Regions from separate parts of the Teredinibacter purpureus genome, predicted to be linked through region 2. Evidence: predicted binding sites of a transcription regulator. Region 2 holds the regulator's gene; each other region holds the start of a gene.
What was found. Region 2 encodes FNR, which switches genes on or off when oxygen is low (the NO sensors DNR and NnrR bind a similar motif). Its sites were predicted from a motif close to TTGATNNNNATCAA; they were not measured.
Positions count from the first base shown of each region.

Region 1: the regulator FNR is predicted to act here: its motif matches at 806-819, upstream of H5647_RS08730 (nitrate reductase subunit alpha).
Region 3: the regulator FNR is predicted to act here: its motif matches at 1,540-1,553, upstream of H5647_RS20045 (FG-GAP repeat protein).

Region 1 is NZ_CP060092.1:2,049,567-2,054,023, forward strand. Features, by position in the region: gene H5647_RS08725 (HAMP domain-containing protein) at 1-692, opposite strand, end outside; gene H5647_RS08730 (nitrate reductase subunit alpha) at 913-4,457, shown strand, end outside.
Region 2 is NZ_CP060092.1:2,923,049-2,927,505, forward strand. Features, by position in the region: gene H5647_RS22440 (SirB2 family protein) at 40-408, opposite strand; gene H5647_RS12855 (DUF4202 domain-containing protein) at 424-1,023, opposite strand; gene fnr (fumarate/nitrate reduction transcriptional regulator Fnr) at 1,042-1,785, opposite strand; gene H5647_RS12865 (hypothetical protein) at 1,870-2,712, opposite strand; gene H5647_RS12870 (D-hexose-6-phosphate mutarotase) at 2,823-3,656, opposite strand; gene trhP (prephenate-dependent tRNA uridine(34) hydroxylase TrhP) at 3,696-4,457, opposite strand, start outside.
Region 3 is NZ_CP060092.1:4,491,113-4,495,569, forward strand. Features, by position in the region: gene H5647_RS20045 (FG-GAP repeat protein) at 1-1,357, opposite strand, end outside; gene H5647_RS20050 (L-lactate MFS transporter) at 1,630-2,928, shown strand; gene H5647_RS20055 (GGDEF domain-containing protein) at 3,154-4,425, shown strand.

The DNA.
Region 1 (4,457 bases), 870 kb from region 2:
AACGTCAGCTCATCGTTGCCCGAAACATCTACACGCTGTTGATAATCACCCTCGCCAATTTTTTCTGCGGTTTCGGTAAGTTGGGTTAACGGCTTTTCAATACGGTGTTTTAATAGGTAGAAAATAAGGCTACCCACCAATACCGTTATGAGCAGAACGAGAAGCTGAAAGGAGCGCAAGTTCATAATCTTACGTTCGGCGTCTTTTTGGAACTGCGTCACCAGAGCGTCGGTTAACAGGACTTGGTTTTCGAGCAGGTGCTCGGTGTCGACAATATTAGGTGTGCTATCGAGCATTGCTATTAATGCCGGTTTAGTATTAGAGAGCCAATTACTGTAGGCCACGCTAAAAAAACGGGTGAGCGCGCTATGTGTGGATTTTGGCTCTAAGAGAAGCGCATGTTGTTGAGAGAAAAGAGAGTGATTCCACGTATGGTGTAATTTCTCTATTGCCTTAATAGCTTGATCTGGCTGGCCGCGCTCCATCGCCAAACCAATATGATAGGTTTGCATTCGCATGGAACCGGAAAGGTTAATAGCCTGGGCATCTTTGTCGGCCAGCTCTGTCACCCAGAACGAAATAAAAATGCTAATGAGCGTAATGCCGATAATAGCCGCAAGCGAGAGCGTGATATAGCTCATTACTGACCGATTAAAACGCGTGGGAGGGCGCTCGTTTAAAGACTCATTCATCGCATGCCTACCTGTTGAAGTGCTCCATTGTATGCCATCAACAATCTAACCGACACCCGTATACCCCTTTATGGGTAGAGTTTAATGAACGAATAGATACCTCCAAAACGGCCTTGATCTAGATCAATAGAGTGCAGCGTTAGGTTCCTATAGTGGCGGTTATATCCGTACACGCGGAATTTTCAAAGCCCGCACACAAGCGTTGTCGAGGAACACAATCATGAGCCACTTTTTAGACAAGCTGAGATTTTTTAATGTTAAGAAAACCAGCTTTTCCAATGGACACGGTGTAACAACCAACGAAGACCGAGAATGGGAAGACGGTTATCGTAAGCGTTGGCAGCACGATAAAATTGTTCGTTCCACCCACGGCGTGAACTGTACTGGTTCATGTAGCTGGAAAATCTATGTGAAAAATGGATTGGTCACGTGGGAAACGCAACAGACAGACTATCCTCGAACGCGTCCGGATTTGCCAAACCATGAGCCGAGAGGCTGCCCGCGTGGTGCCAGTTTCAGCTGGTATATCTACAGTGCCAACCGCTTAAAATACCCTAAAATCCGTAAGCATCTCTTACAGTTGTGGCGCGAAGCCAAAATAACCCATCCCGACCCAGTGTTGGCATGGGAGTCCATTGTGTCGGACCCTGAAAAGACTAAACAGTATAAAACCAAGCGTGGCCTCGGTGGTTTAGTGCGTTCGAACTGGGCAGAGGTCAATGAAATTATTGCAGCCTCTAACGTATACACCGCGAAAGAATATGGTCCAGACCGTATTACAGGGTTTTCACCCATTCCTGCGATGTCGATGGTGAGCTATGCGGCGGGTTCGCGTTATTTATCGTTGATTGGTGGTAACTGCCTAAGTTTCTATGATTGGTACTGTGATTTGCCGCCCGCCTCCCCTCAAGTATGGGGCGAGCAAACAGATGTACCGGAATCGGCGGATTGGTACAACTCGGGTTACATTATTGCGTGGGGTTCTAATGTTCCCCAAACCCGTACGCCCGATGCACACTTTTTTACCGAAGTGCGCTACAAGGGGACCAAAACGGTTTCCGTAACGCCTGATTATTCGGAAGTTGCCAAACTCACCGATGAGTGGGTGCCCGCTAAACAAGGTACCGATGCGGCTGTGGCCATGGCCATGGGCCATGTAATTCTAAAAGAATTCCACGTTGAAAAACCTAGTGCATACTTTAAAGAGTATGTAAAAACGACAACCGATTTCCCCTACCTTGTAAAACTCGAGCCTTCAGAGCAAGGGTTGCAGCAAGGCTCGTTTTTACGCGCAAGTGATTTAAAGAAAAATCACGGTCAGGAAAACAACCCCGAATGGAAAACAATTGCACTCAATGCCGATGGCAAACTCGTATCGCCTACTGGCTCTATTGGTTATCGTTGGGGTGAAAGTGGCAAATGGAATATCGAGCCACGTGACGGCGTCTCAGGCAAAGAGTTGGATTTACACACCTCGTTAAAAGAGATTGCAGACGAAGTAGCCGATGTCGCCTTCCCTTATTTTGGTGGTCAAGAACACGAATTTAATTATTTCGCGAGCACCGACCACAACGATGTGCAATTGCGAAAAGTACCCGTTAAAAAAGTAAAACTAGCCGACGGCAGTGAAGCCTTAGTGGCCACGGTGTACGACCTAACGTTAGCGAACTACGGCGTTGATAACGGCTTGAATTGCCCCAATACCGCAAAATCCTACGACGAAGACGCGCCATACACCCCTGCATGGCAAGAAAAAATTACGGGTGTGCCACGCGAACAAATTATTCGTATTGCCAAAGAATTTGGTGATAATGCCGACAAAACGCGCGGTCGTTCCATGATTATTATTGGTGCAGCAATGAACCATTGGTACAACATGGATATGAACTACCGCGGCGTGATTAATATGCTGATGATGTGTGGTTGTATTGGCCAAAGTGGTGGTGGTTGGGCTCATTATGTTGGGCAAGAAAAATTGCGGCCACAGTGCGGCTGGCTACCCTTGGCCTTTGGCTTGGATTGGCAGCGTCCACCGCGCCAAATGAACGGTACCTCGTTCTTCTATAATCACTCCGACCAGTGGCGTTATGAAAAATTGGAAATGACCGAAGTGGTTTCTCCGTTGGCCAACAAAGAAAAATGGTCAGGCTCAATTCTAGATTTTAACACCCGTGCCGAGCGTATGGGTTGGCTCCCTTCAGCGCCACAATTAAACACCAACCCGTTGGATTTGTGTGCGAAAGCGGCTGAAATGAATATGGATCCCAAGGTGTACGCCAGTGATCTTATTAAAAATGGTGATTTGAAATTTGCCTGTGAAGACCCCGATGACCCCAAAAACTATCCTCGCAATATGTTTATCTGGCGTTCCAACTTACTGGGTTCATCCGGCAAGGGCCACGAGTATATGTTGCGCCATTTGCTCGGTACTAAGCATGGTTTGATGGGCAAAGATTTAGGTGAGAGCGGCGATAAAAAACCAGAAGATGTGAAGTGGCATGACGAAGCGCCCGAAGGCAAGGTGGACTTATTGGTCACGCTCGACTTCCGTATGTCTACCACGTGCTTGTACTCCGATATCGTTTTACCTACTGCCACTTGGTATGAAAAAGACGATATGAATACGTCGGACATGCACCCCTTTATTCATCCCTTAAGTAAAGCGGTCGATCCTGTTTGGGAATCACGAAGTGATTGGGATATTTTTAAAGGAATTGCCAAGAAATTCTCGGAACTATGTGATGGCCACTTAGGTGTCGAAAAAGACTTAGTCACAGTGCCACTTCAGCACGATACTCCTGCAGAACTTGCACAGCCCGATGGTGTTAAGGCCTGGTGGAAAGGTGAGTGTGACTTTATTCCCGGTAAAACAGCACCGAACATGGTCGTGGTTGAACGTGATTTCCCCAATACCTATAAGCGATTTACCTCGCTTGGACCCATGCTTGAAAAATTAGGCAACGGCGGTAAAGGCATTAATTGGAATACAGACGATGAAGTCGATTTTCTAGGCAAGTTAAACCATGTACACAATGAAGAAGGTGCACATAAAGGGCGACCAAAGATTGAGACCGCGATTGATGCCGCCGAAGTAATTTTAAGTTTAGCCCCCGAAACAAATGGCCAGGTTGCTGTAAAAGCATGGGCGGCGCTCTCGAAAATTACCGGCCGAGACCACACCCATTTAGCCAAGCCAAAAGAAGATGAAAAAATTCGCTTCCACGATATTGTGGCGCAACCGAGAAAAATTATTAGTTCGCCTACGTGGTCCGGTTTAGAAGATGAGCACGTGTCTTACAATGCCGGTTATACCAACGTACATGAGTGTATCCCTTGGCGAACCGTGACCGGCCGTCAGCAGTTTTATCAAGATCACGAATGGATGCGCGACTTTGGCGAAACCCAATGCCTGTATAAACCACCGGTGAATATGAAAACCGTACAGCCGATGTTAGGTGCAAAACCAAACGGCAATCACGAGTTGGTCTTGAATTGGATTACGCCACACCAGAAGTGGGGTATTCACTCCACCTATTCCGACAACTTATTAATGCTTACGCTGTCGCGCGGTGGCCCCATTATCTGGCTGAGCGAAGTCGATGCGAAGAAAGGCGGCATTGAAGATAACGATTGGATAGAGGCGTTTAATGTAAACGGTGCAGTTGCCGCGCGAGCGGTGGTGTCCCAGCGAGTGCCCGAAGGCATGAGCATGATGTACCACGCACAGGAACGCATCGTAAACACCCCAGGAGCCGAAACAACACA
Region 2 (4,457 bases):
AAATAGTCGTTTTGATGGTTTTTCAGCTTAATCTTTTCTTTAAATTGAAGGCTTATTGATTGCTAGCCACAGTATAGAAGCGTAAGTGATAAGCGACGCCACCAAAAGTATAAAACGGTATATGCTGGCCATTGGGGTTTTGAAGATAATAAAGCCTATTCCAATGTAAAAGAGGATAAGTATTAACTTTAGTGGCAGCCAGTAGACAGCGAAAATAGGGTATCCAAAGCCAATAGCCATCGTTAAACCGCTAAGAAACAAGCCTGTATCATTAATGTGGGGGAGTATTTTAACGAGACGGTGGGTGAGTTTTTGAGGGTAATAAAGTAGCCAATAAACACGTACTATAAGCCCGATTATCGTGAGGCATGCGAACCCTATATGAAGGTGCTTTATGAGCGTTAACACGATTAAAGCTCCTGGCTATGCCCCTAGCGCTTTTTGGATGATAGCGAGTAAATGAGGTGGGTAGGAGAGTTGGAGCGCTGCGGAATGACCGGCCTCAGACATCTTTTTCCATGTTTTTTGGATAATATCAATGAGCTTTTCTTCTGCATGCTTGGCTGCGAAAGGTGCTAGATAATGTTCCAAAAATACCAAGCAAATAATGTCTTCTAGAGCCTGGGTGTCAGGGTCGCGCCTTAGTTGTCGTTTTTGTACCAAAAATTTAACGCGTTCACGTTCTTCTTCAGAGTAGCCATTTCCCGCCATTAATTCTGCTGCTCGAACGGCATGGAACAAGGAAAGCTCGGCTCGCCATTTTTTATAACCCGCTCGTCCTTCGGGGTAATCGCTGCGGGGAGATTTCCATCGTTCAATATGCTGAGCCCTGGCCGCTATTTGTAGTAGTTCAGGTGCATTTGGTGAAAATAGCGCTAGCCGTTCTGACATGCGTTTGCCGTAGAGCCATTCTTTCGCCTCGTTTTTGCCAGACTGAAGATCGAACTCTATGTTGGGGTCGTGCTGGTTAGCCTCGTCAATAAGTGATAAGACGAGGCTTAGGCGGGCATGTTGGTCTGTCATAAGGAGGCGTCTAGATGTTTAGTCGATTGAAATAGATGCGATATTTTTTAAGGCGTCCATATCTGAAATGATCACGTGCTTCTTATCGAGCGTAATGACTTCTTGTTTGTGTAGTCGGCTAAGAACTCGGCTTACAGTTTCGATGGTAAGGCCAAGATAATTACCAATATCTGATCGGGACATCGGTAAATAGAATTCTTTTGCTGAAAGACCTCTGTTGTTGTTTCGAGTAGAGATACTTAATAGCAAGGAAGCAATTCGTTCGTCAGCGCTATTTTTGCTCAATAAGGTTATGAGCTGTTGTTCTTGAGTGATTTCTTTGCTCATTAACTGAAAAAACCGGCGTTGCAAATTAGGTATTTGGGCGCTGAGTTCTTCTAGTCGAGAGAAGGGTATTTCGCACACGGCAGAGGTTTCGAGTGCTATGGCGGAATTGGTGTGGTGGTTGGAGGCAAGGCCATCCATGCCAATCATTTCGCCGGGCAGATAAAAACCGGTCACCTGCTCCTGTCCATCATGCGTCACTCTTACGGTTTTAATTGCGCCGGACCGCAAGGCGTAAACTGACTTAAATACTTCGCCCGCATGGTAGACGTGGTCTGCTTTTTGGACGGGCCGCCCTCTTTGAATGATGTCATCGAGTTTACTGATGTCGTCGACATGTAAGCTGATGGGTAGGCATATTGCCGCTAGGCGGCAATCGGCGCAGTTAACTTGAGGATTATGATGGCACTGGGGGGTAGCAACAGATTGCGGAGGCATATCAGGATCCAAGTATTAGAGGGTATGACCGGTATTATATCGGAAATTTGGTCGCTTGCCTTGCGGTATAGAACTTAAATAGGGTTACAAGTTGAGAGGGCCGGGGTTGACGGGGAGCTGTCCTGCTTTAAGCGCGCTTAAATAGCGCTGCGGGTTACAGAAATTTTGCAGTACCAGCTTTTGTAGATGGGCTTTTCCTTCGGGACCTACGTAAATACAGTTATCTTCCAGTTCGTTTTCTCCATCAAAAATTATAGTGCCCCCTGTCTCCAGCTCTTTGCTGAGTAACTTGGGTTGGTGACCTACAAATATATAATCGGGTGTTACTTGCTTGCGTACGTCGAGTACGTGATCACGTAGGTCGTCGAGGCAGTCTGCATCATGAATTTGTATGCCGATTCCTGAGAAAGCGTACTGGCGTATGAGTTTTGTCGCGACTTTTAACCGAGGTAAGTCTTCTAAGTCTTTTTGGCTTAGAACTATTTGGTAGTGGTTAAAGCCGAGACCTTTCAGTAGCGCCACATGGTCGCTGTCAATTTCGTCAATGAGCGTAGCTACGCGATGGCAGCGGTTATTGGATTCAGCCAGTGAAAAATGCGAGGCCAATGCGTGCATGATTTCAGTAAGTTCGTAAGGCTGCATGTATTTAAAGGGGAAGCACATAAGAAGAGTTTCAACGGATCTGTGACCAATAGCTTCGGACCATAGATTGATCTCCTTGCTGAGTATGTGTCCCGCAGTGTCAGGGCTGCCGAGCTGGCTCAGCGGTAGGCACGTTTCCCCGTTAACGCAGATGCTAATAGGCTTGATGGGTGATCGCCGGAAGTTCTCCAGCAATTGACTCGCTTCGAGTTGCGTCACTTTCGTTTTGCGGCGTTGCAGCGTCGGGTGCTCAGCGATATTGGATGTTGGTAGATTGTTTTGCATGAAAACAGTCTAGTTCTTGCTTCTGTTGGCGTATTGATGGAAATCAACGGTAGTGAATGCAAAGCGTTCTCAATGCTGCCAGATAGGTTCGTCGTTCGGCCGTTTTGAGATTATTGAACGCTAAGGGTTTGGCTCAGTACAATATGCTCGTTCGGCGCCAGCATAATATCGGTGGTACTAGCCGCCTCAAAGCATAGGAATTCGTGCTCGCCGCCGGGGTGAATATCGGCGGTATTGCGGGCTTCTGGGCCTGGATTCCAGAGTACCCAGTGTTGCGAGTGTGATTTTTCGATGGTGATCGAGCGCTCTAGCTGAGTGTCGGTTAGCGTCGTATGCCGGTCGTTATGATAGATGCGGTCGATAGGGCCAACGTATGGTTTATCGCCAGAATCTATCAGGTGTTGGTCGCCGGTAATTTGATCGGTGTATATGGCGTTTGTAATAGACGGAATTTTTATATTACGAGGGTCGCTAACATGGAAATAATTATGGAAGGCATAGGCAAAACAAAGTGGGGCTTCGCTATCGTTGTGAATGGCTAACGTTTGCTCTAAGGTGCGCCCGAATGTTAATGACATTACGATTCGGTTCGGATGCGGCCACGGATTATCGTGGTTGGACAGTGTGAGGCTAAGTGTTAGAGCCGTAGTACCATTGTCCTCTTTGTATTGATCTAGTTGCCATACGCGGTCTCGGGCAAGCCCATGACGACCTTTACCCTCTATAGGGCCAAACCACGGCCAGCAAATAGGAATGCCGCCACGTAATGCCGTTTTCCCGTCGTAATTAGCGGTATCACTCATCCATAAAACCGGCTTATGTCCAGATGGCTGCCAGTGCAGAACGTGCCCTCCAAACAAGGCGACTTCAGCGCTACAGGAGGCATTGTCGACCTGAATAATATCGAGAGCGCCTCTGCGAATAATATGCGGTGTGTCAGTCATGGGTGATTAGACCTTAGTGTGGGAAAAGGATGGGCAGAATTATAAGTGTCGCATCAGCATGGCATAACCGCCATCATCGTTGAGCGATAAGTCGGGTGCCTGGATACGTACGGTATGTCCAGAACCTGGCGCTACCTCAATGGCCGTGCCGTTTATTTTTTCGAGCGTATTAATATTAAACGCGAGGTTACCTTGTGGGGTAATCAGCTCAACGCTGTCACCAATACCAAAGCGATTTTTTACATCAAGGGTTAGCCAGCCAGAAGAGGCGTCGTAGTGCGAGGCTTCAGCAACAAATTGCTGTGCGCTATTATCAGAAACCCCTTTTCCATAATTTTGATATTCGCTTGGTACGTGACGGCGATAGAAGCCTTCCGTGTAGCCCCGGTTAGCGAGGTGTTCTAGCTCTGTCATTAGAGACATGTCAAAGGTTTCGCCCGACTCAGCCGCATCAATCGCTCGACGATAGATTTGAGCGGTGCGAGCTGCGTAGTAATGAGATTTGGTTCGACCTTCAATTTTAAGTGAGCGTACGCCCATCTTAACGAGCCGGTCTACGTGCTGAACGGCGCGAAGATCTTTAGAGTTCATAATGTAGGTGCCGTGCTCGTCTTCGTAAGCGGGCATGTATTCACCGGGTCGGTTTTTTTCCTGCAATAGTACCGGTTGGACTTCATCTGGGGTCCAAGCGGCAGGGGCAGAGTCGACGGCAATAAGGTCACCTGTCTCGGTTTCTTTTGCCTCGTGAGCGTTGTATTCCCAGCGACACGAATTTGTGCAGGCGCCTTGATTGGGGTCTCG
Region 3 (4,457 bases), 1.6 Mb from region 2:
CACCCACGCTGTTGGACGACTCTCCTGGCGCACCGACAACAAGCATATCGCCTGCCGCGCTTAAGGATATTGATGCTCCGTAACGATCCCCACTTTCCCCTTGCGGTGCCCTTAAAGCTGCTTCCACTTGCCAGCTTTCACCGTTAACGGTATACACGTACAAAGCGCCTAACTCATTAGAGTGCTTTGGTGCACCAACGGCAATAGTGCCGCCATAAGCGCTTATGGCAACCGATGAACCAAATAAAGCCTGCGCCGTGGTGTCCGAGGCTTTTAAGTAACTACGCTGCAACCACACATCACCCAAGCGTTGATACACATACGCCGCTCCCGCATGTTCCGCAGAATTATCGCCACCATTTCCACCAACGCCCATCGCAGAACTTGATTCATATGGCGCGCCTACCACCAACACATTGCCATCACCACTTAAACTTAACGCTGTACCAAAGCCATCACCCGCGCCAACATTATTGGCCTTAAGATACGCTTGAAAATACCAATCCATTCCACTCTTTTTATAGACATAAACAGCACCGGAGCCACTGCTGTCATTGCTGCCCCTGTCACCATTAATCTGTGCAGTACTATCTTCACCTGCTGCGCCAACCGCAAGGGTATTGCCATCGGCACTGATTGCGACAACGCCAAGCCCGTCAAAGGCTTCCGTATTATCCGCTTTAATATACCCAACCGCTTGCGCACGCAAACTGGCTACATCTATAGCCTGCGTAAAAAAACAATCGTCGTCTATGCAGGCTTCGAGTTTAAACTGAGCATTGAACCAATCAAATCGGTGTAATGGTATCTCGACTCGCGTGGAGTGAATGGTGCCATCAAAATCTCGACCAACTTGCTCGTATTCAGCATCTCGCTGCAACTGCCCCCACAAACGATAATGTGTGGCAGTGCTGACGCTATTCCAATAGAAGGTCAACCCTTTAAAACTGTGCCGCGCATAGAGCGACAACGAGGCGGTTCGGCCACTAAACGTATCAGCGACCTCCCCAATTGTGAGTGTCGCCGACACTGAGGTGTACAATTCATTTGACGTGAATACACGCACCGTGACATTTTGTCCGTCAACAATGGTGCCGTCTTCACTCGTAAATTCACCTCCATTAATCGAATACTCTCCCCCTTCAATGCTAACGGCGATTTCAACATCAAAACCCGATACTTCAATAATATTAGACTCGGCATACACGCCTAATCCAAGCCCGTACTGGTCGGTGAAATAAAAGGTGTCAGGCGTTGAATCGTCTTCGGATTCACTCTCCGTGTTGTCACTGCCACCACATCCTTGTACCAGAAACACCATAAGTACACTCGCTATCACTCGCCACGCATTCTTCATTCAAACCCCTTTAGTTAATCATTGATGAGATACCGCTTGTCAGCGGTAAGACGCGACTAGTGTGGGAGATGTATTCGATAAGTTGGGTTAAGCCAGCGTAAAGAACCGTTAATTCGCGTTAAGTTCTGTAAAGCATACCTTCGGGAGCAACGGCTCAATTAGTGACGCCATCCCCTCTGCCATTGACCTCTATCAACGGCCCAAATGCACAACCATAATAAAGTGCCGGTAAACAGACCCTCTTCAACAACTGACAATATAGGATTAGAGCAATGAAAAACCGCTGGCTTATCGCGCTATCCGGGGTAGGCATTCACGTGTCTATTGGCTCCGTGTATTCATGGAGTGTCTTTAATTTGCCACTAGCCTCTACATATTCGTGGGAAAACACATGGGCTGGGCAAACTTTTGGGGAAAGCTCCGCTATCGCGATGACGTTCAGCCTTGCCATTTTCTTTCTCGGCATGTCGGCCGCTATCATGGGCCGCTTTGTAGAACGCAGGGGGCCGCGCGTATCAGGTTCGGTTGCCGCCTTATTTTTTGGCTTAGGCATGATTACAGCAGGCATAGGCACATGGGCTGAAAATATTTACCTTTTATGGCTGGGGTATGGCGTACTAGGCGGTATAGGTTTGGGAATTGGTTATATCACGCCGGTATCGACGCTCGTTAAATGGTTCCCAGACCGCCGTGGCTTGGCAACGGGCTTGGCCATTATGGGCTTCGGCTTCGGCTCAACAATCGCCAGCGTAAGCTTCAACAGCATTATTGAAGCAATCAGTATTCCCGCCGCATTTATCATAATGGGAGCCGTTTATTTGGCCGTCATGTTAATGTCCGCATCCTACCTGCAACGCCCTCCCGAAGGCTGGATGCCCGACGGCATGAAAGAAGCCATTAGCGCCGGAAAGAAAACACTCACAGAAGATCTCTCCCAGCAAACCGCTAACGAAGCCGTTAAAACAGGCCCTTTCTGGGGGTTATGGACAATGATGTTCATAAATATCAGCTGCGGTATTGGCGTTATTTATTCAGCTTCACCACTCGCACAAGAAAGTATTGGTTTAACCGCCGCCGAAGCTGCCGCAGTAGTAGGGGCTATGGCGCTGTTTAACGGTTTAGGTCGAATTGGATGGGCATCGTTTTCGGATTATCTCGGTCGAGGCAACACCTATCTCGCGTTCTTTATTCTACAAATCGCACTGTTTTGGGCGCTCCCCAATATTACCAGCGTCGTACTCTTCCAGATCGTGCTGTACACCATTTTGACCTGCTATGGCGGTGGTTTTGCAACGCTTCCCGCATTTATTGGCGATTTATTCGGTACTAAAGAGCTCGGCGCAATACACGGTTATGTACTCACTGCATGGGCGCTTGCCGGTATTGTTGGCCCACAGCTTACCGCACAATTACACACCATGACCGGCAGTTACGAAACAACGCTCTACATTTTTGCGGGTGCGTTTGTTGTTGCCTTAGCCGTCTCCCTTTTAATGAAAGCGTATATTGCGCGAGCAACCGGCTCGGCACAACCAAAACACTCGCCGCTGGCCAACCAGCCTACCGGCTAACATTCTCTACACTCTAAAAAAGGCGTCTATTACAGACGCCTTTTTTAGCTGTCCACGCTTAAATACCTACCGACCTTGACCTCGACCTCGACCTCACTCTCACGCCCCTTCACCCGCGCAATAACCAGCGCTCATCCGGCCAACTCAGCACCGTGTGCTATGCTAAACCTACAGCTCTAAAAGAGGGCTCCAGCGACCGCCGTTCCAAGCTAGCAGCCACATTCTATGAGACCATTCCGCCCCAACAGCTTTCGTTTAGCGGCCTTTATCCTAACTTTGGTGGTATTGTTTGGGCACAGCTATTTACCCCAACGCATGCTGCAGATACACCCCAACACCAACAACATTATTGAAACCTACACAGATTCACCCGCTGGCGGGAAAAGCGTTATTGAGTGGCTGGATAAAAGCAACTTCCGCTGGAAATGCACCATCACACAAAGTGATACCTATCCCGTTTGCGGGCTTTCGATTATCTTTTCCCAAAAGCCCTACAAAAGCGTAGATTTCTCACGTTATTCCTCGGTATTTTACCGTATTGAATATGAAGGCAGCGCGTCAAAACTTCGTTTCTTCCTGCGTAATTATAATGCTGCCTACGCAACCAGAGTGGAGCTAGAACCCGCTAAATTTCAGTCCGTTGCAGTACGCACCACCGACTTTGACTCCAGCTTAAAACTCGACATTGCAGAGTTTTCTGTGGCCGACTGGTGGAAAGATGAATTTGATATTCCGCGAGAACTGTCACGGCCAGAATCAAATGCCATTGTCGCCTTTGGTATAGATCAAGCCTCGCCTATAGCGTATGGCGAACATACTTATCAACTCAAGTCAGTAGAGCTGATTGGAGAATGGATTTCCCGAGAAACACTTTATCTTGCGATTATTGTTAGCTGGACAATTCTACTGGGGTGGGAAACAAAAACACGACTCGTGTATTGGTACCAATACGTGAAGCGCTCTTCTATCAATTTAGACGAAGCCCGAGCCGAATCTGAAAAATATAAAGAGTTGATGAACACCGACTCACTCACAGGCGTTCTGAATCGTAATGGCTTGATACAAATGCTAAGCCAACTTAACAACAGCCCTAAAAACCTTTCGGATTACAGTGTGCTTGTCGCCGATATTGATTTTTTTAAGCAAGTAAATGATCTTCATGGCCATGTGATTGGTGATGCCGTTTTAACACAATTCACCACGCTTTTATCAGACAATATCAGAGCCGATGATGTAGTTGTACGGTGGGGAGGAGAAGAATTCGTTCTACTCCTTCAAACCTCCGTTGTGGAAGAGGCGAAAAGTGCAGCAGAAGTGATTCGCCGAAAAATTGCGCAACACGAATTTATGGGCAATGGCCCGTTACACATTACTGTCAGTATTGGCGTTAGCTTTCCTGCACCACACGAAGACTTCGAAGCGGCCTTTATTCGTGCAGACAAAGCGCTATACACCGCCAAAATTAAAGGTCGTAATCAAGTCATTCTCCATCAATAACACCATGCCTCTAAGGTACCCCGCAAGCAACA